Regions from separate parts of the Pseudovibrio sp. Ad13 genome, predicted to be linked through region 1. Evidence: predicted binding sites of a transcription regulator. Region 1 holds the regulator's gene; the other holds the start of a gene.

The links. The regulator PhoB, encoded in region 1, activates phosphate uptake and scavenging genes when phosphate is short. The targets are predictions, from matches to a motif close to TGTCATNNANCTGTCAT.
Region 2: the regulator PhoB is predicted to act here: its motif matches at 6,684-6,700, upstream of PsAD13_RS02040 (GNAT family N-acyltransferase).

The regions. Positions count from the first base shown of each region.
Region 1 covers NZ_LMCC01000005.1:454,399-466,190, reverse strand. The annotation lists gene PsAD13_RS08935 (Hsp33 family molecular chaperone) at 1-174, opposite strand, end outside; gene argF (ornithine carbamoyltransferase) at 296-1,234, opposite strand; gene PsAD13_RS08925 (aspartate aminotransferase family protein) at 1,231-2,433, opposite strand; gene PsAD13_RS08920 (GcrA family cell cycle regulator) at 3,237-3,797, shown strand; gene PsAD13_RS08915 (GNAT family N-acetyltransferase) at 3,898-4,362, opposite strand; gene phoB (phosphate regulon transcriptional regulator PhoB) at 4,440-5,135, opposite strand; gene phoU (phosphate signaling complex protein PhoU) at 5,209-5,913, opposite strand; gene pstB (phosphate ABC transporter ATP-binding protein PstB) at 5,947-6,750, opposite strand; gene pstA (phosphate ABC transporter permease PstA) at 6,803-8,650, opposite strand; gene pstC (phosphate ABC transporter permease subunit PstC) at 8,643-10,031, opposite strand; gene PsAD13_RS08885 (PstS family phosphate ABC transporter substrate-binding protein) at 10,121-11,140, opposite strand; gene PsAD13_RS08880 (ATP-binding protein) at 11,306-11,792, opposite strand, start outside.
Region 2 covers NZ_LMCC01000002.1:254,019-265,810, reverse strand. The annotation lists gene rsmI (16S rRNA (cytidine(1402)-2'-O)-methyltransferase) at 174-1,094, shown strand; gene PsAD13_RS02060 (YraN family protein) at 1,060-1,467, shown strand; gene gshB (glutathione synthase) at 1,586-2,560, shown strand; gene PsAD13_RS02050 (YifB family Mg chelatase-like AAA ATPase) at 2,740-4,266, shown strand; gene PsAD13_RS02045 (PAS domain-containing hybrid sensor histidine kinase/response regulator) at 4,331-6,568, shown strand; gene PsAD13_RS02040 (GNAT family N-acyltransferase) at 6,929-7,771, shown strand; gene PsAD13_RS02030 (PBP1A family penicillin-binding protein) at 8,066-10,468, shown strand; gene PsAD13_RS02025 (SprT family zinc-dependent metalloprotease) at 10,469-11,212, opposite strand; gene PsAD13_RS02020 (DUF2852 domain-containing protein) at 11,389-11,792, opposite strand, start outside.

The sequences.
Region 1 (11,792 bases):
GATTGCCTCTGACAGCAGCTTGTTGACTGGCGCAGGGTACTTGTGCCGCGCCAGCATAGAGTTCAGCACCGGCCCCATATTGATAACCCGACCGCGCACGTCCAATGCCTCAACAGCAAAAGGAACAACAGCGTCAACGCCAGCGGCGGTCGGTTGAGCAGGTGTATTTGTCATTTTATTATTTTTCCTTGCGCATATCTTTATCCGAAAACCGGAAAACCACTTTTCAGCGATATGCTCTATCCTTGTGCATATCTTTACCTGAAAACCGGTAGCCACTTTTCAGCGATATGCTTTATCCTTCAGGCAAAGCACCCATGCACCACGCCATAATGCCTTTTTGGGCGTGGAGTCGGTTTTCTGCCTCGTCGAATACCACAGAATGCGGGCCGTCGATCACCTCATTTGTCACTTCTTCCCCACGATGCGCAGGCAGGCAGTGCATAAACAAAGATGAATCGTTGGCTTCGCTCATCAAGCGTTCATTGACCTGATAAGGAGCCAGCAGGTTATGACGAGTTTGTGCTTCATCATCTCCCATGGACACCCAGCAATCGGTGATAACACAATCACTGTTTTTCACAGCAGCAAACGGGTCGTCTGTCACGACGAGTTCAGCACCGGATGTATAGGCCTTTTCGATCCATTCAAGAGGTACTGTCAGTTCATTTGGTGCGGCGACGTTAATTTTGAAGTCAAACTTTGCTGCCGCTTCGATCCAAGAGTAAAGAACGTTGTTGCTATCGCCCACCCAGGAAACGGTTTTACCCTTAATGCTTCCGCGGTGTTCTTCGAAGGTCATGATGTCGGCCATGATCTGACAAGGATGCGAGACCTTGGTCAGACCGTTGATGACGGGAACGGTTGCGTACTCTGCCAGTTCTCTCACGGCATCATGGTCCAGCATGCGGATCATGATCATGTCAACAAAGCGGGACAGCACGCGGGCGGTATCTGGAATAGACTCTCCGCGACCAAGCTGCATCTCTGCGCCTGTCAGCATCAGGGTTTCGCCGCCAAGTTCCCGCATGCCTACATCAAAGGAAATGCGGGTTCTGGTGGAAGGCTGCTCAAAGACCATGGCGAGCACTTTGCCTGCCAACGGCCCCTGCCCGCGATGAACGCCATTGCGGGCGGCTTTGATCTGATTGGAGACCTGCATAATCTGGCGAAGGTCATCACCGGAAAAATCGCTGATATCGAGAAAGTGCTGTGGTTTTGTCAGTGTGGTCATTTGGCAGTCTCGGCGGTTTTCAGCTCGGTTTCCACATCCGCAGCAGCGGCTTCAATTTTTTGGACGAGCATGTCAATTTCTTCAGCGGTAATGATCATTGGCGGCATAATACGGAGCACGTTGTCTCCGGCACTAACTGGCAGCAGGCCGTTGTTGCGCATGTGTGCCAGAACTTGCGTGTTCGGCACTTTGCACTTCAGGCCAAGCATCAGGCCTTCACCGCGCACCAGCTCAAACACATCACTGTGCTGATCAACAGCGCAGGCCAGCTTCTGTTTCAACTGCAAGCCTTTTTCCTGCACAGCTTCCAGAAAACCTGGTTCCAGAACCGTTTCCAGAACAGCATTCCCAACTGCCATCGCCAGCGGGTTGCCGCCGAAGGTGGTGCCGTGAACGCCAGGAACCATGCCGCTGGCTGCTTCATTGGTTGCGAGGAACGCCCCCATTGGGAAGCCGCCACCGATGCCTTTTGCAATCGCCATCAGATCCGGTGCAACGCCTGCCCATTCATGGGCAAAGAGTTTGCCGGTTCTGCCAACGCCTGTCTGGATCTCATCGTAGATCAGCAACAAGTCATTCTCATCACAGATCTGGCGCAGACCTTTCAGGAAGGCCGGGTCCATGGTGCGGATACCGCCTTCGCCCTGAATGGGCTCCAGCATGATGGCAGCTGTTTCTGACACAACAGCTTTTTTAACCGCCTCCAGATCTCCAGCGGGCACCTGATCAAAGCCTTCAGGGGCCGGACCAAAGCCTTCGAGGTACTTTTGCTGTCCGCCAGCGGCGAGCGCTGTCATGGTTCTGCCGTGGAACGCATTTTCAAAGGTGATGATGCGAGTTTTTTCCGGGTTGCCTTTGGCATAGTGGTAGCGCCGGGCTGCCTTCATGGCCCCTTCTGTTGCTTCGGTCCCGGAGTTGGTGAAGAACACAACATCGGCAAAGGTGTTGTCAGTCAGCAGCTTTGCAAGTTTTTCGCCCTCAGGAATGGTGTAGACGTTGGACACGTGCCACAGCTTTTCTGCCTGAGACTTGAGCGCTTCAACCAGTTTTGGATGCGCGTGCCCCAAAGAGGATACAGCAATGCCTGAGCCACAATCCATGTATCGTCGACCATCAGCCGCAATCAGCCAGACACCTTCCCCACGCTCGAACGCGAGGTCTGAGCGTGCATAAGTCTGCATTAGCGACGAAGTCGTCATTTCTTACTCCTCATGGATTGAGCTTTCTCGATATGCTCAAAAGTCCTGGTTGCTACAAAAACAAAAAAACGCCGTGTGGCGTTTTGAAACTAAGAGAAGCGACATATAAACCGCGTTCCCTCAGGGCAGTCAATAACACGTATTGCCAGCAATACCTTACTCCCGTTCAGGAATTGGCTGCCAGCCTTGTGTCTCTCCCTCTGGTGCAGCTTAAACAGGCTACTACCGGAAGAAGCATGCATTGTGGCATTTTTAGAGGATAGAGTAGAGATTAAATCCCATGCTCTATGACCAGTTTTTTTCCACGGTTCTTAAGGTTTATTCAATACACCTCTAGCGTGTACTACGGCATATGAGAGAGGAGTGCGCTTAGTTCTTGTGTTATGCAATTTGTAGTTTACTAGTGTTTTTTACTAGTTGTTTTTCAGTGGTAAATATATGTATTAAATATCAACGGGGTAACGCTATCAGCTCTTACTTTGTGTTGGAAAGAATGCGGTGGAACTTGGTTTAACAAACAGCTCCTATTCTTTAGATTGATAATCTTCTCCCACCACAAGAAGGCTGTTATAGGTAAGTAGTAGTACGGCAATTCTGGGGAAAACCAGAGTCTTCCCCACCTCAATTCTTTGAGGTTATTGCTCGTATCAACGCCCATATAGTACTGTGTGATAAGAGTTATACACCATCTCGTAGTTACTGAACGCTGCAAGCACACACGCTCAGGTAAGCGGCACTTTCGGATGCGTCCGAACTGAGCGAATGCTGTTTTGCGCGCCACTGAAGGAAGACGGGGCCCTTTAATGAGCTGGACAGCAGAACGTGTAGAGTTACTAACCAAACTTTGGGCAGACGGGTTAAGCGCCAGTCAAATCGCGGGGGAACTTGGCAATGTGACCCGTAATGCGGTGATTGGTAAGGTTCATCGCCTTGGTCTTTCAGGTCGCGCCAAATCGGGAGGTGGTGCAACCAAAACGAGAAAGGCACCTGCCCCAGCGGCAAGGGTCGTCACCTCAACCAAACCAACAGTGGCTGAAGCGATTGCAGCTGTTGCGCCTTCCCCAAGTCCCCGACAAATTCAACCAACGATAGCCGGTGCCAACGCCCTTAAAGTTGAACCGATTGAAGCTATCCAACCAGAAATTTCTCCAGTCCCAACCTCCGATCTCTTTATTCCGGTTTCAGAACGCGCCTCCATCCTGACATTGAATGAGCGCACCTGTAAGTGGCCGATTGGTGATCCGAGTTCTGATGACTTCTATTTCTGTGGGCGCCAGTCTGATGCGGGTACACCTTATTGTGCGCATCACCGCAGCATTGCCTATCAGCCCGTCAGCGACCGCCGCAACCGCCGCGCAAGCTAATTTGAGCTGAAAAAGCAACGTATTGAGCCGGGTCCAAAGCCCGGCTTTTTGCTGTGTTTGGTGCCGTTCTGATCTGGCGCTTGGCGCTCTGGCCTGACAACTAGTGTGTTTTAAAGGTTTGGCGGGTGACGGCGCCCCAGTATGGGTCCGTATAATTTTCTTCCAAAAACTGACCTGAGGTGTAAGTGCTGATAACAGAACGCCAAAAAGCAATGGCCTGATCAGCGCCTTCAATCTGCTTGATCTGCCAGTTACCGGGCATTTGATCAAACAACGCAGCCGCAAAGCGCTGTCCCAGTTTATGTCTGCGGAACACTGGCACCACATAAAACTCGCAGACTTCAAAGTCGTGATGATCTTGCCGCCTGATTGCAGCTAACCCGGCGGGAATATCATCATTTAAAGCCAGATAGCCGGTGATGTTGCCTTCAAGAAGCGTGTCTTTGGCAAACAAACCATCCGCGTTTGGATGTTTGTGTGTGAGAGGTGAGAACTCTGCCTCATAGGCCTGACAGAGATTGTCGTAGATATGAGCGGTCGCTCGATCAACCGTCTTGATTATCATTTGTTATCCGCATTGTTTTTGGTCTGCACCTCTGGAAGGGAGATGCAGTTTCACAATGCGCATATAGCAGAGATCAATTACCCAACAGCGAACTGGTCGTTGAAAGCGTATCCGGCGCCGCGAACGGTGCGGATCGGGTCTTTCATGCGTCCTTTGTTGATGGCTTTGCGCAGGCGGCCTACGTGGACGTCTACGGTGCGCTCATCGACATAGACATCATGCCCCCAGACACCATCCAGCAGCTGTTCACGGGAGTAAACGCGGCCAGGTGCGCTCATGAGAAACTCCAGCAGGCGGTATTCTGTGGGGCCGAGGTGGATTTCGCGGCCTGTTCTGCGCACGCGGTGGGTTTCGCGGTCGAGCTCGATGTCACCAGACTTGAGCATTGTGGAGACAACTTCTGGCAATGCACGGCGGAAGATCGCGCGAACACGGGCCATAAGTTCCGGAACGGAGAACGGTTTGACGACGTAATCGTCGGCCCCGGTTGCCAGACCGCGGATGCGCTCGGATTCTTCACCGCGCGCTGTCAGCATGATAATCGGCATGCGCTCGGTTTCTGAGCGTGCCCGCAAACGACGGCAGAGCTCGATGCCAGAGAGGCCCGGAAGCATCCAATCCAGCAGCAGCAGGTCCGGCTGGCTTTCCTGCAGCAGGACTTCCGCCTCATCTCCTCTTGCGCACACGTCAACAGTGTAGCCCTCTGCTTCAAGGTTATAGCGCAGCAGCAGGCTTAGCGGTTCTTCGTCTTCTACAATCAGTATCTTAGGCATATTAAAGTGCTCTCTTTGCACCTTCTCTTATAAAGCAATTGCGTGTGTTCTGCTCGTTATAAGTGAACACACTCTACACGGTTGTGCTCTGCGCCAGCTCGTCCGTCTTTGGACGATCTGTTGGAAGGTGGCTTCCGGAGATCATGTAGTAGATGTTTTCTGCAATATTGGTTGCATGATCACCGATGCGCTCAATATTCTTTGCGCAGAACAACAAGTGCGCGCACATGGTGATGGAACGCGGGTCTTCCATCATGTAGGTGAGCAGCTGACGGAACAGGCTTGTATAAAGCGCATCCACTTCGTCATCGCGAACATGTACGCGCTGGACAACCTCAAGATCGCCAGAGGTGTAGGCATCCAGAACGGCTTTGAGCTGTTCAAGTGCCAGATCAGACATGTGCTCAACACCCACAGCGAGCTGCTTGTTGTTGAATTCAGATTCAATCGCCAGTGTTCGCTTGCCGATGTTCTTGGCCATGTCGCCAACGCGCTCCAGATCGTTGGAGATGCGCATGGCGGCGATGATGTCGCGCAGGTCGCTTGCCATTGGCTGGCGGCGTGCGATCACGGAGATGCACAGTTCTTCCAGCTCGGCCTGCATGTTGTCCAGGCGCTGGTCGGCAGCGATGGTGCGGGTTGCCAGTTCGCGGTCCTGTCTCAGCAGTGCGGTGACAGCATCGTGAACAAGGGTTTCTGCCAGTCCGCCCATTTCAACGACACGTCCGGCCAGTTCTTTCAGCTCTTCATTGAAGGAAGAGACAATATGATCTTTCATCGGATATCTCCTTAGAGTACCGCTCTTTTATTCTTAACCAAAACGGCCTGTGATGTAATCCTGCGTGCGCTGGTCTTTTGGGTTGGTGAAGATGTCGTTGGTCAGCCCCTCTTCCACCAGATTGCCCAGATGGAAGAACGCGGTGCGCTGGGATACACGTGCGGCCTGCTGCATGGAGTGGGTTACGATAACGATGGTGTAGTTCTGGCGTAGTTCGTCCATCAGCTCTTCCACTTTCGCGGTGGCAATCGGATCGAGTGCAGAACACGGCTCATCCATCAGGATCACTTCCGGAGACACAGCGATTGCGCGCGCGATGCACAAACGCTGCTGCTGACCACCGGAAAGGCCTGTGCCCGGCTCGTCCAGACGGTCTTTCACTTCTTCAAACAAACCTGCACGCTGCAGGGAACTTGCGACGATATCTTCCAGATCCGACTTGCCTTGTGCCAGACCGTGGATGCGTGGGCCGTAAGCCACGTTCTCAAAGATTGATTTCGGGAACGGGTTTGGCTTCTGGAACACCATGCCAACACGTGCCCGCAGTTCCACCACATCAATGCGCGGGTCGTAGACATCGTCGTTGTCCAGGAGAATGTCGCCTTGCACGCGGCAGATATCGATGGTGTCGTTCATGCGGTTCAGGCAGCGCAGGAAGGTGGATTTTCCGCAACCGGACGGGCCGATCAGCGCGGTCACCTGATTTTTGCGGACATCCAGATCGACACCATGAAGGGCCTGTTTGTTGCCGTAAAACACTTTTACATCGCGGCCACGCATCTTGAGTGTTTCGCCTTCAGCTGAAATGGCTGGAGGGGCGCTCATCATTGTATTCATTGCACTCTCGGTGTCTGTGGTCATTTCCAATGCCATGATCTTGCCTTTCAAATCACCAGCGGCGCTCAAAACGTTTACGAAGGACGATTGCGATTGCATTCATCGAGATCAGGAAGCCGAGCAGCACCATGATCGCGGCAGAGGTTTTCTGCTGGAAGGCAGGTTCCGGGAAGTCTGCCCACATGAAGATCTGCACTGGCAGCACGGTAGAGGGATCAACCGGGCTTGCCGGGATGTCTACAATGAAGGCCACCATACCGATCATGAGAAGTGGTGCGGTCTCACCCAGGGCCTGCGCCATGCCGATGATGGTTCCGGTCAGGATGCCCGGCATTGCCAGTGGCAGCACATGATGGAACACAGCCTGCAAGCGGGACGCCCCGACGCCGAGTGCGGCTTCGCGGATGCTTGGTGGCACGGCCTGAAGCGCTGCACGGGAGGCGATGATGATGGTTGGCAGGGTCATGAGCGCCAGCACCATACCGCCGACGACCGGCGCCGATCTCGGCAGACCGAAGACGTTGAGGAACACCGCCAGACCAAGCAAACCAAACACAATGGACGGCACGGCAGCCAAGTTGTTGATGTTCACCTCAATCAGATGTGTCCAGCGGTTCTTTGGTGCGAACTCTTCCAGATAGATTGCAGCGGACACACCAATTGGGAACGAGAGGGACAGTGTGACGAGCATGGTCCAGAAGGAACCAACGGCTGCGCCCCAAATGCCTGCCATCTCCGGTTCACGGCTTGCGCCGGACTTGAAGAAGATAGAGTTCCACTCGTTTGCAACTGTGCCTTTGGAGACCAGATAGTCGGTGTAGGCGATCTCTTTATCTGAGAATTTGCGGAAAGATTCTGGCGTTTCCAGCTCTTCAATGCCCCACTGGCCAGCAGGCACGGCAGCATCCGTAGACAGCGGAATAAAGGCTGTTCCGGTGACGCTGGTCGGTGTTACCTTTTCTGCTTTAATGGTTCCGCCGTTCACCTCTACGAAGAAGCTTGGCATGTTGGCGTTGAGTGTGCCGCCCGTGCCAATGTTGGCAAGATGGCCATGCAGAGTAACCAGCTCAGCTTTTTGTTTCTCCAGAGCGCTCATGATCTTGACCAGAGCAGCTTTGTTACCTTCAACCTCAGAGGTCAGGCGCTGTGCAACAAGAGGATCTTTCTCGTTGGCCAAGCGGGTCTCCAAGCCTGCGATCTTGGTTTTCACGCTGATTTCTGATCGGCCACGCGCTTCGATCTTGCCTGTCAGCAGTTCGATTTCACGATCATAATAGGTCTTCAACGCCGCAAGGATCTGCTCAAACTCAGGCTTCTGCGCACTGATGGTCACCTGACCGTCCGTGCCGGAAACTGTTGCTGCGCTTGAGGTGGCGATCTCGGTTTTCTTTGTGATCAGGCCCTTGACATAAAGATCGGCAAAATCAGAGAGCGGGATCGCAACCGGGCCAGTCTCACCCAGCATGGATGGATCGGCTATTGCTTGCTTTTGCAGCGTGACATTGGCACCGGAGGACACCAGAGAATAGAGCACACGGCGGTTTTTCCGGTCAGAAGCGAATGGCAATTCAGCCTTCAGTCCGTCGCGAATGATCTTGTTGTAGCTTGCGCCCGCCGGATTGGCAGGATCGACCTTTTCTGCGCTCAGATTGAGCGGTACACTTACGTAGTTGTAAGTGAAGGCAGGCAAGCCTGAGCCGACAATTGTGAAGAGCAACAGAACCAGAAATGTTGCGGCCAGTGCGATGGCACCCATGCCGTAAGCCTTGAAGCGCGCTTCCATGCTGTAGCGCTTTTTCAGGCGCTTGCGAGCTTCGTCTGTCGTATGGACGCCGGAAGGAATGCCTTTGACACGCCCGCCAATGGCAGAACCGGCAATGTCCTGAGCGATATCAATCATACTGTTCCCTATATTTCTTCACGACGCGCAGAGCGAAGATGTTCAGAGCAAGTGTGATGCAGAAGAGGAGAAGACCAAGTGCAAATGCAGCGAGTGTTTTCGCGCTGTCGAATTCCTGGTCACCGACCAGCAAGGTGACGATTTGCACGGTCACGGTTGTTACAGCCTCCAGCGGGTTTGCCGTTATGTTTGCGGCAAGCCCTGCAGCCATCACCACGATCATGGTTTCACCAATGGCGCGGGAGATGGCGAGGATCAGAGCGGACACGATGCCCGGAAGAGCGGCTGGCAGAACAACCCGGCGGATTGTTTCCGACTTGGTGGCACCAAGACCGGCAGAGCCATCGCGCAGTGACTGCGGCACCGCGTTGATCACGTCATCAGAAAGGGAGGAGACGAACGGAATGATCATAATGCCCATGACAAGCCCAGCGGCCAGTGCAGATTCTGAACTGACTGACAGGCCGATGCTTTCGCCCCAGCCACGGATAAAGGGTGCCACAGTCAACGCCGCGAAGAAGCCGTAGACCACGGTTGGAATACCAGCCAGAATTTCCAGAACCGGCTTTGCAATGGCGCGCACTGGCGTGCTTGCATAATCGGAGAGGTAAATTGCGGAGAGCAGACCAACAGGTGCGGCCACGAAAATAGCAATTGCCGTGATCAGCATGGTGCCAACCAGAAGCGGGATTGCACCGAAGATTTCAGTATTGGCTTCGCCGTGCTCAGCCCCTGCCCCTTCAAAGGCGCTTTGCGGGCTCCAGTGAGTTCCGAAGACGAAGTCCAGAATTGGGATCTGGCGGAAGAACATCAAGCTTTCGAAGATAAGCGAGAGAACGATGCCGATGGTGGTGAAGATCGCAACAGCGGAGCACAAGATCAGCAACCCCATGACGGTGCGCTCTACAAAATGACGGGCTCGCATCGCCGGTGCGATGGTGCGATTGCCGTACCACAGACCACCAGCAACCAAGGCGATGATCAGTGCTGTTTTCAGAAAAAGGGAAGTTTGCGCGAGCGAGCTGAACACTTCTGCCGCCTGCTCTTTGCCAGCATCTGAGAAGGCCACAATGCCGCCGAATGCGATGGCGCGCGCGTCCCGCAGAAATGCCTGAAGTTCTGCTTTGGACAGCCCTTCGACAATCTCGGCCTTTGCACTGATAACCATTGTATCAAGCAAGCGCGGCTCAACGACTGCCCATGCAATCAAAAGGACAAATGCTGGAAGAGCGGCCAGAATGGCCAAGTATCCACCATGGTAGCTTGGACGGGAATGCAGTGCAGAGAGCTGATGACCAGCAACCTGCATCGCCCGGAAACGCCCGTAGACATTCGCGGTTACGAAGACCAGTAGAAGAAGGGCAGCGTAAGTCCAGAACATTTGTTGTTTCGCCTTATCTGGCTTTAATTTTTGGAGGATGCAGGAAAGCGGTCAGCTGGACATGCTGACCGCTTTCTTAGCGTTTGCAATTAGAATGCAAGTGGTGTCAGCGCTGATGCAGATTTAGAAACTGCTGCACGGTCAGCTGCTGGCATCGGGATCAGACCTTTGTCAGCCAGGTAACCTTCGTCACCCCAAGTGTCTTCATTGGTGAACTCACCAAGGTATTCAGCGATACCTGGGATTACGCCAACGTGCTCTTTCTTGATGTAGAAGTACAAGGAGCGGGACACTGGGTAGTCGCCTGCAGCAATTGCATCAAATGTTGGAGCAACGCCTGCAATGTTTGCGCCCTGGATCTTGTCAGCGTTCTGATCAAGGAAGGAGAAACCGAAGATGCCGAGTGCATTCGGGTTCGCATCCAGTTTCTGAACGATCAAGTTGTCGTTTTCACCAGCTTCGATGTACGCGCCGTCTTCACGGACTTCGTGACACGCTTTTTTCTTCAGACCGAGGTCAGCAGCACCTGGCACCATTTTACAACCGCCCTGCATTGCCAGCTCAGCAAATGCGTCACGGGTACCGGATGTTGGTGGAGGGCCAAGCACTTCGATCTTCGAGTTAGGAAGGGAAGGATCGATGTCTGCCCAGGTCTGGTATGGGTTTGCAACCAGTTTGCCGTCCACTGGAACTTCTTTCGCAAGCGCGAGGAAGATCTGAGCCAGTGTCAGGTCCAGCTGAGTGCCAGCCTTGGAGTTCGCAAGAACGATGCCGTCGAAACCGACAGTAACTTCTACTGGGGTTACGCCAGCTTCATTACACTTCACCAGCTCCTTGCCTTTCATGCGGCGGGAAGCATTGGTGATGTCAGGAGTGTTTTCGCCAACGCCTTCACAGAAGAGCTTGATGCCGCCACCTGAACCAGTGGATTCAACAACTGGTGTTTTGAAGTTTGTCTTCTGACCAAACTGCTCAGCTACAGCTGTTGCAAATGGGAAAACAGTGGAAGAACCAACGATCTGAATCTGATCACGAGCCTGTGCGGAACCAGCAGCAATGGTACCTGCGAGAGCGAGCGCTGCAACGCTTGCGAATGCCTTGATTTTCACCTGAAGTCTCCTGGGAGTCTTGGTTTTAAAAAACTGTTTAACTACGTTCACCTCACAGCACCCCGGCTGCGAGCTGGCTGTAACCTAGCGTTTGGCTGTGATGGTTATATGAACGTTGCGTATCAGTTTTATGACATTGCAAGTATTTGAATTTATTATATTATTTTAATCGATATCATTTTCATCATAAATAACAGCACCGGGTATGAACACGCGGAAGCAGGCGCCTTCATCTAGTTTGCTCTCAATTTCCAGGCGAGCCCTGTGCCTTGTCAGAATGTGTTTTACGATGGCCAGACCGAGACCTGTCCCCTTCATCTGACGGGAGGTGACAACGTCAACCCGATAGAAACGCTCGGTTAACCGCGGCAGGTGCTCAGGATCAATACCCGGACCGAAGTCGCGGACCTCTGCAATCCAATGTGGTGTCTCAGTAGAATCAGGGTCCAGACGGCATGTGACATCGACTCGCCCCCCGCTGGAACCGTATTTCAATGCGTTTTCGATGAGATTGCTGAAGACCTGAACGAGTTCGTCCTTCTCACCGCGAATCTCGGCAGGTTCCTCAGGTACATTCACATTCACCTCAACTCCCGATTCTTTCGCGACCGGGAGCAAAGTTTCTACAGAATGACGCATGATCAGGCTGAGA
Region 2 (11,792 bases), on a different contig from region 1:
TTTCTACAGATCCAACGCAGTTAATACAGCCTCAACCCAAGGAAATCCGCGATTTTTTTAAGGATTCTGTCAAAAACTCCCCGTTGTAATTAGTCATTTTGCGGTTTGTTGGTTAGATGTGCACTCTCTACTGTGCAAAACTTGCTCCATTCTGGAGCTTTCACGAGGCGACCATGGATCATTCCGAAGCTGCATCTGAGCGGAAATACTACATTAGCGAGCATTCGCTAACGGCTAAACGGATTGAACCGGGACTGCACATCGTTTCAACCCCAATCGGCAATCTGCAGGACATCACAATCCGTGCGCTGGAAACTTTGGCGGCTTGCGATCTTATTGCCTGCGAAGATACTCGTGTGACGGGTGTTTTGTTACAGCGTTATGGCATTCGCACGCAGATGATGACCTATCATGAGCACAATGCCCACAGGCAACTTCCCAAAATTTTAGAGGCATTGGGCGCAGGTCGAGCCGTTGCACTGGTCTCAGATGCAGGTACGCCGCTCATTTCTGATCCCGGTTTTCGACTTGTAGGTGATGTGGTGGAGCATGGGCACAAGGTTGTGCCAATTCCAGGTGCTTCAGCCATGTTGAGTGGTCTGGTAGGTGCAGGTTTGCCTTCTGATACCATTTTGTTTGCTGGCTTTTTGCCCAATAAGACCCATGGCAGAAAGAAACGCCTTGAAGAATTGAAAGATATTCCGGCGACACTGGTGTTTTATGAGAGCCCTCACAGAGTTGGGGCTTCTCTTGTCGATATGACTGAAGTTCTTGGAAAGCGTAAAGCAGCTGTTGCCCGCGAGCTGACCAAGCGGTTTGAGACTTTCCAGCGTGGCTCTCTTGCAGAACTGAGTGATTTCTATTCGGGGGATCGCCCCAAGGGAGAAATTGTTATTCTTGTCTCACCACCTGAAGAGCAGGAACTGACCGAGGTTGATGCAGACGCGCTGTTGCATGAGGCATTGAAAGAAATGCCAGTGAGCGCAGCAGCCAAAAAAGTCTCCAAAGCGACCGGGTTGGATCGAAAGACGATTTATACCCGTGCGATGGAGCTTAAAAATGCAGGAACGGCAGAAGAGCCCGAGAGCGACTAAAAGCAGCCTTCTGAAGAAGCAGGCGGCTTACCGAAAAGGCCTGCAGGCGGAGTTGAAAGCAGAGATGCTGCTTCGCCAGGCTGGCTGGCAGATTCTTGAAAGACGCTACAAAACCAAGCAGGGCGAGATCGATTTGATCGCCGAACAAGACCAAACGATTGTGTTTGTGGAGGTGAAAGCCAGACGGGGTGTGGATGATGGCTTATATGCAATCACGCAACGCTCTCAACGAAGGATTGCAAATGCCGCCCGAGAATGGGTTTCACACCACAACGATGTGGTTGGAAAAACCTTGCGATTTGATGCGGTTATTCTTCCCAAACACGGAGAAGCCCAGCACTTCCCTAATCTTTTTGAAGCTGAAATTTTTTAGGAAACAAATATTTTATCGCAAAAATGTAGACAAATTGCTTTCTGACCCACATATCTGCAGCTAACATCCATTTTTATTTACATGGATTTCTATCCCAGCCTTATTTCAGGAGTGCCTCATGTCCCAAGCAGCTTCTTCTGGTGCCAAGCGGCCGCTTAAAGTTGCCGTACAGATGGACCATATCTCTACCATCAACATTGCGGGCGACAGTGCTTTTGCTCTGATGCTAGAAGCGCAGGATCGTGGTTATGAACTGTATCACTACACACCAGAGCGTCTGGCGCTGTGGGGTGAAAAGGTTATGTGCCGCGTTGAGCCGGTAACCGTGCGCGACGAAGCAGGCAATCACTTCAGTTTTGGTGAGCCTCAGCGCGTTGACATGTCTGAGATGGACGTCGTTCTGATGCGACAGGATCCTCCATTTGATCTGGCTTACATCGCTGCGACCCACATTCTCGAAAAGCTTTCCGAGACGACGCTCGTTCTGAACAATCCAGTCTCTGTGCGTAATGCACCAGAGAAACTGTTTGTGACCCAGTTTGCGGACCTGATGCCGCCAACGCTGATCACTCACGATCGCGAGGAGGTTGATGAGTTCCGCAACATCCATAGCGACATCGTGATGAAACCGCTGTTTGGACATGGTGGAGCTGCTGTTTTCCGCGTGACCAAGGATGACCTGAACTATGGGTCTCTTTACGACTTCTTCTCCGTCACATTCCGCGAGCCTTGGGTGATTCAGAAGTTTCTGCCGAATGTGAAGCACGGTGATAAGCGCATTCTCCTGGTTGATGGTGAGTTTGCTGGTGCAGTGAACCGTGTGCCTGCAGAAGGTGACTTACGCTCCAACATGGTGCGTGGCGGATCTCCAAAAGACAGTGACCTGACCGAGCGCGAAAGAGAGATTTGCGCACGCCTTGGGCCGACACTGAAAGAGCAGGGGCTCATTCTCGTTGGAATCGATGTGATTGACGGAAACCTCACTGAAATCAACGTGACTGCCCCAACTGGCATTCGAGCGATCCAGAAGCTGGGCGGGCCAGATGTGGCCGGCATGGTCTGGGATGTGCTTGAGAAAAAGCTGGAAGCCTAAAAAGTAGCAAAAGCCCTGTTCTTCAGCAGGGCTTTTCTTTTTCATCATGAACTCCGAGAATTCAGGTAGAGCTTCTTATGGGAGCTTTCGTATTTCTGAGTATTCAAGGCTTGTGTGTTTCTCATTCGTTCCTGCTTAATTACTACAATGATGATTAATTGTGGCCGCAGGAGTGTCAGGTGTTTGCTCGCATCTCTACCGTTTCCTTTCAGGGTGTCGACGCTGCAAATGTTGACGTGCAGGTCCAGATTAGCCCCGGATCCGTCTATTTCACTCTTGTTGGTCTGCCCGACAAGGCAATTGCAGAGAGCAAAGAGCGGGTTCGTTCAGCTCTCATTGCCTCGGGCCTGGCGCTACCAGCCAAACGCGTGACGGTTAATCTTGCGCCGGCTGACCTGCCAAAGGAAGGATCTCATTATGACCTTCCTATTGCACTTGGCCTCTTGGTGGCGATGGGGGCACTGCCTGCGGAAGCTGTCGAAGGTTTCCTCGTTCTAGGTGAGCTCTCACTGGATGGCAGCATTTCACACGTAAACGGAGCCCTCCCAGCTGCAATCGCTGCTGTTGCAAACGGGAAAGGTTTGATCTGTCCGGAAAGTTGCGGCTCTGAAGCGGCATGGGCGGATGAGAACCTGAAGATTATGGCTGCAGGATCACTGGTTCAGCTCTACCGCGCATTGAAAGGTGATATTACTCTTTCTGCCCCAGAACCGCGTAGCTCTCCACAAGCTGCCAGTTCACTGGATCTTGCCGATATTCGAGGTCAGGAAACAGCGAAGCGGGCACTAGAGATTGCTGCGGCAGGCTCTCATAACCTGATGATGGTTGGTCCTCCAGGTTCTGGAAAGACTTTACTCGCAAGCAGGTTACCCGCTCTTTTGCCACCACTTTCAGCTCGCGAACTTCTGGAAGTATCCATGATCGCTTCCATATCAGGAGAGTTGGAAGATGGCGCATTGAGCAATCAACGTCCCTTCCGAGCACCACATCACTCCGCATCCATGGCCTCATTGGTTGGCGGTGGCATAAAAGCCAGACCCGGTGAAGTGTCCATGGCTCACAATGGTGTGCTTTTTTTGGATGAGCTGCCAGAGTTCGATAGCTCCGTTCTGGACAGCTTGAGGCAGCCTATTGAGAACGGTGTGGCGACGATTGTTCGCGCCAATTATCGGGTGAGCTATCCATCCATAGTGCAAGTGGTTGCTGCGATGAACCCTTGTCGTTGCGGATATGCAGGAGAACCGGGACATACTTGCAGGCGAGGTGATAAATGCGCCAGTTCTTACCAGTCGCGAGTGTCCGGGCCTTTCGTGGACCGGATGGATTTGCAACTTCATGTTCCCGCGGTTTCTGCAAGAGACCTGATCAGCCCGCGCACTTCTGAGAGTTCGCAGGTGGTTGCTCAACGTGTTGCGCGTGCTCGTGCAATACAGCAAGCTCGCTATGCCTCTCTTGGGTTAGATATCACTGTCAACGCACATGCCAGTGCACGGACCATCGAGCAGATTGTTGCATTGGATCAAGGCAGTAAAGAGTTGATTGAACAGGCCTCCATACAATTTGGTCTTTCTGCACGTGGATACCATCGTGTTTTGAAACTATCACGGACAATCGCAGATATGGACGGGTCAGAGTCCGTTCAGCGCATTCACCTGGCCGAGGCCCTGAGCTTCAAACGCTCTTCAGCCTATTTGGCAGCAGCATAATCTGTTATATCCTACCAATTTAATTTTACTGATTTACCGAAATAGTTCGGGTGGAGCAAAAGCTGTGTTGAAACGGAGACTGAAAACTGAGGAGAGCACCCATGTTGTTACTCAGGCGCGCGTGTCTCTGATTAAGCAAAGCGAAATCACCGAGAAATCCTCCTTTGTTCTAAAGGGCCTCTCCATTTTCGTGGGCGTTATATGCTTGCTGATTGCGTTGTTGCTGACCGATTGGCAGTCCTTGCAAGGTTTCTATGTTGTGTTGCTTGCTTTTGGGGCTGGCGCTGTCTTGTTTCGTCGGTTTCCAGCAAGTGATGTTATCGCCCAAAGTTGGAAGACAGCTCAAATCCAGAGTGAGGTGGAGCAACTTGAAGACCCATCTGAATTAGCTAGCGATACTGACTGGCAATTACGTGAAGCGGATGATCGGCATCGTTCCATTCTGGATGCGCTGGGCGCTATCGTGATCCGTTGTGATAGCAATGGGGTGGTGCTGTCAGTCAATGATGCAGGTAAACGCAATTTTCCAGCTGGGTTTGGAGTTGAGATCGGAGGAGCTATTCATCTGCCTTATGCCGATGACTTTACTCCTGATCTTGAGGAAGGGGCTGCTGGGACTACCGAAGACGTTGCTTTGCGCACAAAACATGGCACCCGCTGGTATTCACACCTGCGCCTGAGCATTCGTGATGGCAGCGGTGGAGCTCCTATCATTCAGTGGATCCTGACGGATGTCACAGATAGGCGACAAGCAGAGCAAAAACTGCGGGAAGATCGCGATCATGCTGCAAATGCCAGCGAGGCAAAATCTCGCTTCCTCGCGATGGTCAGTCACGAAATTCGTACGCCCTTAAACGGTGTCTTGGGCATGGCAGATTTGTTGCATGACACGACAACCACTGCAGAGCAGCAAAATTACATTAATGCGATCAAAGCATCAGGCTCCACACTTTTAATGCTCATTGATGAGGTACTTGATTACTCCAAGATCGAAGCGGGAAAACTGGAGTTGGAGACTGGCAATGTTGAACTTGCTCCGTTAGTGGAACGCGTTGTGGAGCTGCTCTCTCCCAAAGCCCATGCAAAGGGGTTGCAGATTGGTTCATTTATCAATCCAGCCGTACCAAAAACCATCCAGAGTGACCCGGCACGGTTGCAGCAAATCCTATACAATCTGGTTGGAAACGCGATCAAATTTACAGAAGAAGGCGGTGTTTCTTTAGTCCTGCAAGTCACTACGGATACTACAGGCCACCACTTGCTGGAGTTCGCTGTTCAAGATACTGGCCCCGGCATGGATGACGTCACAGCAGCTCGCATCTTCCGGGAATTTGAACAGGGTGAATATGGGCGAGACCGCAAGTTCGATGGAGCAGGCCTGGGCTTGGCAATCTCCAAACGACTCGCGGAGCTTATGGAAAGTTCGCTCACCGTTCAAAGCCAGCTGGGTTGTGGCTCCACTTTCCTTCTTGAGATGCCAGTTGATGAGATTTCAGAGGACTTTGTAAAAGACCATAATGATCGTATCGCGATCATAACCAGCAATCAGATTGAGGCCGACCTCGTCTATAAAACGCTGAGCACAAGCGGTTACAATCACACCAAGGTTCTGGCAGCAGATGAACTTGAAGATTTGCCTCTTACGATACAATTTGACCGTTTGCTTGTTGGTGAAGAATATGTAGAACGCATTCGCAATTTCTATGGGCAGCAATCTGAGAGTGCACCGGAGATCTTTGTCCTCATTAAACCTCAGGAACGGGCGCGGATTGCCGATATCAAGACCGGAGAGTTTTCTGGTTACTTGACCCGTCCTGTGCGTCGCAGCTCACTGCTTCGGGTGCTCTCACCCAGCTCGCTGCAAACTGACGTGGTAGACAACGATGTCACAGAAGAAGAGGTGGCATCTACACCACAAGGCCAGAGTACAAATCTCAATGTGTTAGTGGCCGAAGACAATCCAATTAACTGGATGCTGGTTGAAGCATTGCTGGGCAAACTGGGCCACACATCCTCGCTTGCTGAGGATGGGCATAAGGCTGTTTCGCTCTGTGCCAGCGGCTCATTTGATATTGTGCTCATGGATCTGCACATGCCCGGTCTGGATGGACTTGAAGCCATCTCAAAAATTAGAGGCCGGGAAGAAAAATCTGCATCGCAAGTGCCAATTTATGTTGTTTCAGCAGACGTTATGCCAGACGCAAAAGAAGAGGCTCTTAATGCCGGAGCAGACGGTTTTTTAAGCAAACCCCTAAAAAAGCAGGATCTCGAAGCTGTTTTAAAACGCTATGCTAAGGGATAGCTCGGTATATTTAGCCTGTTCAATATCACGAGGCGGTTGTTATACTCAGATTAACCGCGACCGCAGCATTGTTTAGCAGATGTGAGCGTCGTTACGCGGGTAAATGTTGGTGTTATGTCACTCAACTGTCCTAAAATGGGCTTATATCACAGATTGACTACCCAAAATTGACATGGGTGACTCGATTGGTGCAAATTCAGAAAGGCGTTCTCATTATTGCATTGTTTCATAAACACCTAAGCAATATGAGATAATAATAGTATGGCTGGATCTGGACATATCTCCCCGATGAAAGTCCTAAAAAAGTTTACACCGAGCAAGTTGTCAGGGCGACCTGCGCCGCGGTGGATCCCTCAGGCAATGCTTGGAAAAATGCCGGAGGCAGGACAAAGCCTCGGTAAGGTCGGCCCACTCGAGGTTCGTCTTTCCAACGGAGTCAAAGAACTCAAGCAATCTCAGCGTTTACGCTACGAAGTGTTTTACGAAGAGATGTCCGCTATTGCAGATGCACAAACTCAGTTATCGCGTCTTGATCGCGACAGTTATGACGAGATTTGTGATCATCTATTGGTCGTTGATCACAATAGTCAGGTTCGCAACAAACCATTTTCCAAACTCAAGCCGCAGATCGTAGGCACTTACCGATTGCTCCGTCAGGAACTTGCACAGCTCAATGGCGGTTTCTACACAGCAGGCGAGTTTGATATTCAAGGGATTCTGGATCGCCACAGTGATCTCAATTTCATGGAACTCGGTCGTTCTTGTGTTTTGAAACCTTATCGCACCAAGAAGACCGTAGAATTGCTATGGCATGGCATCTGGTCTTATGTGTTGACGCACAATGTAGATGTAATGATCGGCTGTGCCTCTATCGAAGGTACTGATCCTGATCTTCTTGCTGAGCAGCTTTCCTTCCTGCATCACTTTGCTAGTGCGCCAGAAGAATGGCATGTATCAGCGCTGCCGGACCAGTATGTGGAGATGAACCGCATTGCGAAAGATCAGGTGGATCAACGCGCTGCGCTGCGTTCTCTGCCACCGCTGATTAAAGGATATCTACGCCTTGGCGCCTATATCGGTAACGGAGCCGTTGTTGATCACCAGTTCGGCACCACTGATGTTTTGATCATCATGCCAGTGTCCAAGCTGAACTCGCGCTATGTGAACTACTATGGCCAAGATGCCAGCCGGTATTCCAGCTGATCACAGAGCTACTAGTATCTCAAAATGGAGAGGGCGGGTTTCCGCCCTTTTTATTTGCGTAGGAGCGCTAGAATCTCTGCATATTTGTGGCATTTCCCAGCCAACTGCACGCAATTCACCTCAATAGCTTAACGCACAATTAAGCGTGTTTCCCTAAAATCGTTCGTGTTTTGTATCCAGGTTGCGACCTCCCTCCCAAGCGGTCAGCAGCCTGAATTTGTTCAGGCTTGCTCAATCTTTCATGGCAATATTTGCCCAAAATTTGAGTGATCGGTACTGGGGTGTTTTAGAGTTATGGCGACAGGCCAAAATGGAAATGGCAGAAAACGGAGGCCAGTGCGCCCCGGGCAACGCCCTTCCGGCAAGCCGCCTCAACACCCTGAGGGACAGCGTCCCAAACGCCCAGCACAACCTCAACGCCCACGCTTACAAGGCGTCGCATTGCGTCCGGACGAGGTCGAAGATTATATTCGCCGTCCGAGCAAAGCCAACGCTCCAAGCAAGCAATCATCATCAGGGCAACGCTCTTCACCGCAAAACCCAACGGCACAGGCCAGAAAACCTGCACCTCAACGTCCCAGACCTGTGCAAGGAGCGCCAGTCAAGAAGCCTGCCAAAAAACCTAGCCGCAAGGCACGTCAACAAACACTGGCAGCTCTTGATGCAGCAACCTCCTCTGGCAAGCCAAAGAGCCAAAGCAAGTTTCGGCGGTTCTTGTGGAAGTCCTTTCGCTTTTCCATGTATTGGAGTGTCGTTCTCGGCATTTGGGGGATTGTCGTTGTTGGCGGAATTCTCACCTATTACGCTGCGCATTTGCCACCAGCTTCGGAGTGGGCTGTTCCACAACGCCCACCTAACGTGCGCATCGTTTCAGCAAACGGCACCTTGATTGCCAATCGTGGCGATACCGGTGGAGAGGCGGTCCGTCTGGAGCAGTTACCTACGTATCTGCCTGAAGCTGTGATGGCTATCGAAGACAGGCGGTTCAGGTATCATTTCGGCATCGATCCAATCGGTCTTGCCCGCGCTGCATTTGTCAATTACACCAGCGGGCGCACTGTGCAGGGCGGGTCAACACTCACACAGCAGCTGGCGAAAAACCTGTTCCTAAAGCCTGAGCGCACCATGCAACGTAAGATGCAGGAAGTGGTGATGGCGCTGTGGTTGGAGTGGAATTACAGCAAGGACGAAATTCTGGAGATGTACCTTAACCGGGTTTATCTCGGCGCAGGGGCTTATGGTGTTGATGCCGCGTCGCGGGTTTATTTTGGAAAGTCCGCTCATCTCATCAACCTTGCTGAAGCGGCAACCATAGCAGGACTGCTGAAAGCACCTAGTAAGTATGCCCCCACACGCAATGCCGCTCTTGCAGAGGGGCGTGCGCAGGTGGTGATCGCATCAATGCACAAGGCTGGCTTCATCACCGCTGATGACGCCAAGAACGCATTGTTCAACCCAGCGCACGTGGTTACAAGCCACAACAGCAGCAGTGGCAATTATGTTGCTGATTACGTGATGGAGTTGCTACCCGGCTTCGTGGGTTCCATTGGTGAGGACATTATTGTCGATACCACCATCGATTGGGACATGCAGCAAGCAGCAGAAACGGCACTGACCACTCGAATTGCGGAGTCTCGCCGAGAGTTTAATGTCACTCAAGGCGCGGTTGTTACGCTCAATCGCAGTGGTGCAATTCGTGCTCTGGTTGGCGGTGTTGATTATCGGAAAAGCCAGTTCAACCGCGCTGTATATGCACGCAGACAGCCGGGATCTGCCTTCAAACCGTTTGTTTATCTTGCGGCATTGGAACGGGGTATGACCCCTAATACTGTCCGCAGGGATGCTCGTGTCACCTACAGGGGCTGGACGCCGAAGAACTACACCAAGCGATACTATGGCGATGTGACACTGACGCAAGCGCTTGCATTTTCGATCAACACCGTTGCAGCAAAGCTGGCGCATGAGGTTGGCCCGGCCAATGTGGCGCGTACAGCACGCCGTCTGGGCATTACATCCGCGCTCAAGTCCAATCCATCCATCGCTCTTGGAACTTCTGAGGTCACTCCGCTTGAGATTGCAGCTGCGTATGTGCCTTTCTCCAATGGCGGATATGGTGTCGTTCCTCATGTGGTACGGCAAATTCGAAATGAACATGGCAAAGTGCTTTATCGCCGTTCCGGTGATGGTACAGGACGCGTCGTTCGCGGAGATAAGCTGAGTGAAATCAACACTATGATGGCGCAGACAGTTTATGGTGGCACAGGAAAGCGAGCTTTGTTGGCTGGACGACCCGCGGGAGGCAAAACCGGTACAACGCAAGGCTATAAAGATGCGTGGTTCATTGGTTATACAAACTCGCTCACCACTGCGGTTTGGCTTGGGAATGATAATAACAAGCCAATGAAGAAGGTGAGTGGGGGTACACTGCCAGCTGAAATCTGGGCATGGGTGATGGAGACAGAGCATCAGGGTATCCCGATTGCCAGACTGCCGGGTGTGCCGATTAATCTTGCCGAAACATCACCATTATTGAAACCGGGCACTGCGCCTAAGCGTCGTCAACCAACATTTGTGGCAGCTCCTCAGCAACCACAGCCACCAAGGCCTGCAATTCAAGCAACAACAGCTCCGCGCCCGCAAAACAACACCAGCACAAGCCCTCTGGACCTGCTTGGAAGGTTGTTTGGCGGTGGCTAGCTATTCTTGTCCGTAAAGGTGAAGTTGAGAGCCGTGCTCTTTGAGCCAGCGTTGGGCTTGCTTTGTGTGGGGTGCTAACTGCTCACAAACACGCCAGAACTCTGGTGAATGATCCAGTTTCACCAAGTGAGCCACTTCGTGAGCGGCTACGTACTCCAAAATGTCGGGTGGTGCCATCACAAGGCGCCAGGAGAACGATAGTTTCCCATCATACGAGCAGGATCCCCATCGGCTCTTGGTGTCTCGCAATGTGATGCTATGGTAGTTGCGTCCAAGCTGCTTTGTGAAATGTTGTACGTGTTCCTCAAGACTTTCTTTGGCTGATTTGCGCAGAAAATCTTTGGTTTTTCGATGAAAGCTTTGGGTTTCGCCCGGCAGCAACAACAGCGGTTCATCCGTCTCTTCTTCGAGATCAAGCTTCGCAAGCCCACGCAGTTTGCCAGAAGACCGTAAGGTGTGCAGGACACCTTTAATGGGGATGCGCGCACCCTCTTCAAACTTGATGGTATCCGGACGAGAACCCAGTCTTTGCTTCAACCACTCGACTTGTCGGTTGGCGAAATCCTGAGCTGTTTTCAGATTGCCGCGGGCAGGAACGGTGATGACAGGTGTTGGGTCTCCAGGGGGAATTCTAAGGATATAGCGTTTTGCTCTGGAGTTGCGTTTCAGGCGAACTTGCAGAGGCTTATTCCCCAGATCCACCTCAATAAACTCTGGCAAAACCTTTGTCGCAAAGAACCCCATATCACCTCAAAAATTGCACTGGCCGCTCTCGTTATTGCAGAGAAAGGGGCGATTTGAAAGTCGACTAGTGCGAATTACTTTAGCGAGTGTGTTGCTTTGCGAGTAAGCCTCAACGCACAAAAGGGTGCCCTGCGAGAGCAGAGCACCAGATACTTATTATGAACCTTTGAGAACCACTAGATTGCTTCACCAGCAGATGGCTCACCTGGACGGTTGTGGCGGTTTCTCATGAAGCGGTCGAATTCTTCCTGATCTTTAGCCCGACGCAGGTCGTTCATGTAATCATCGAATTCCTGACGCATGCTATCAAGCTTTCTGCGCTCTTCTTCCAAGCGGGTCAGCTCTTTTTCACGGTAGTCGTCAAATGCAGCATTACCGCTGCGGGTCGCATTTTGCATATTGTCCATCGTATTTTTCAAGTTGCTACGATTCCACTGGCATTTAGCTTCACGCTTCCAGCCATTAAAGTTGTCGCCCCATAAGATGTAGGCAAGCATAGCAAGGCCAAGAGGCCAGAAAACTACGAATCCAAGAACCATAAGTGCAATACTTATAGGATTCCAGGAGGGTTTTATTGCAT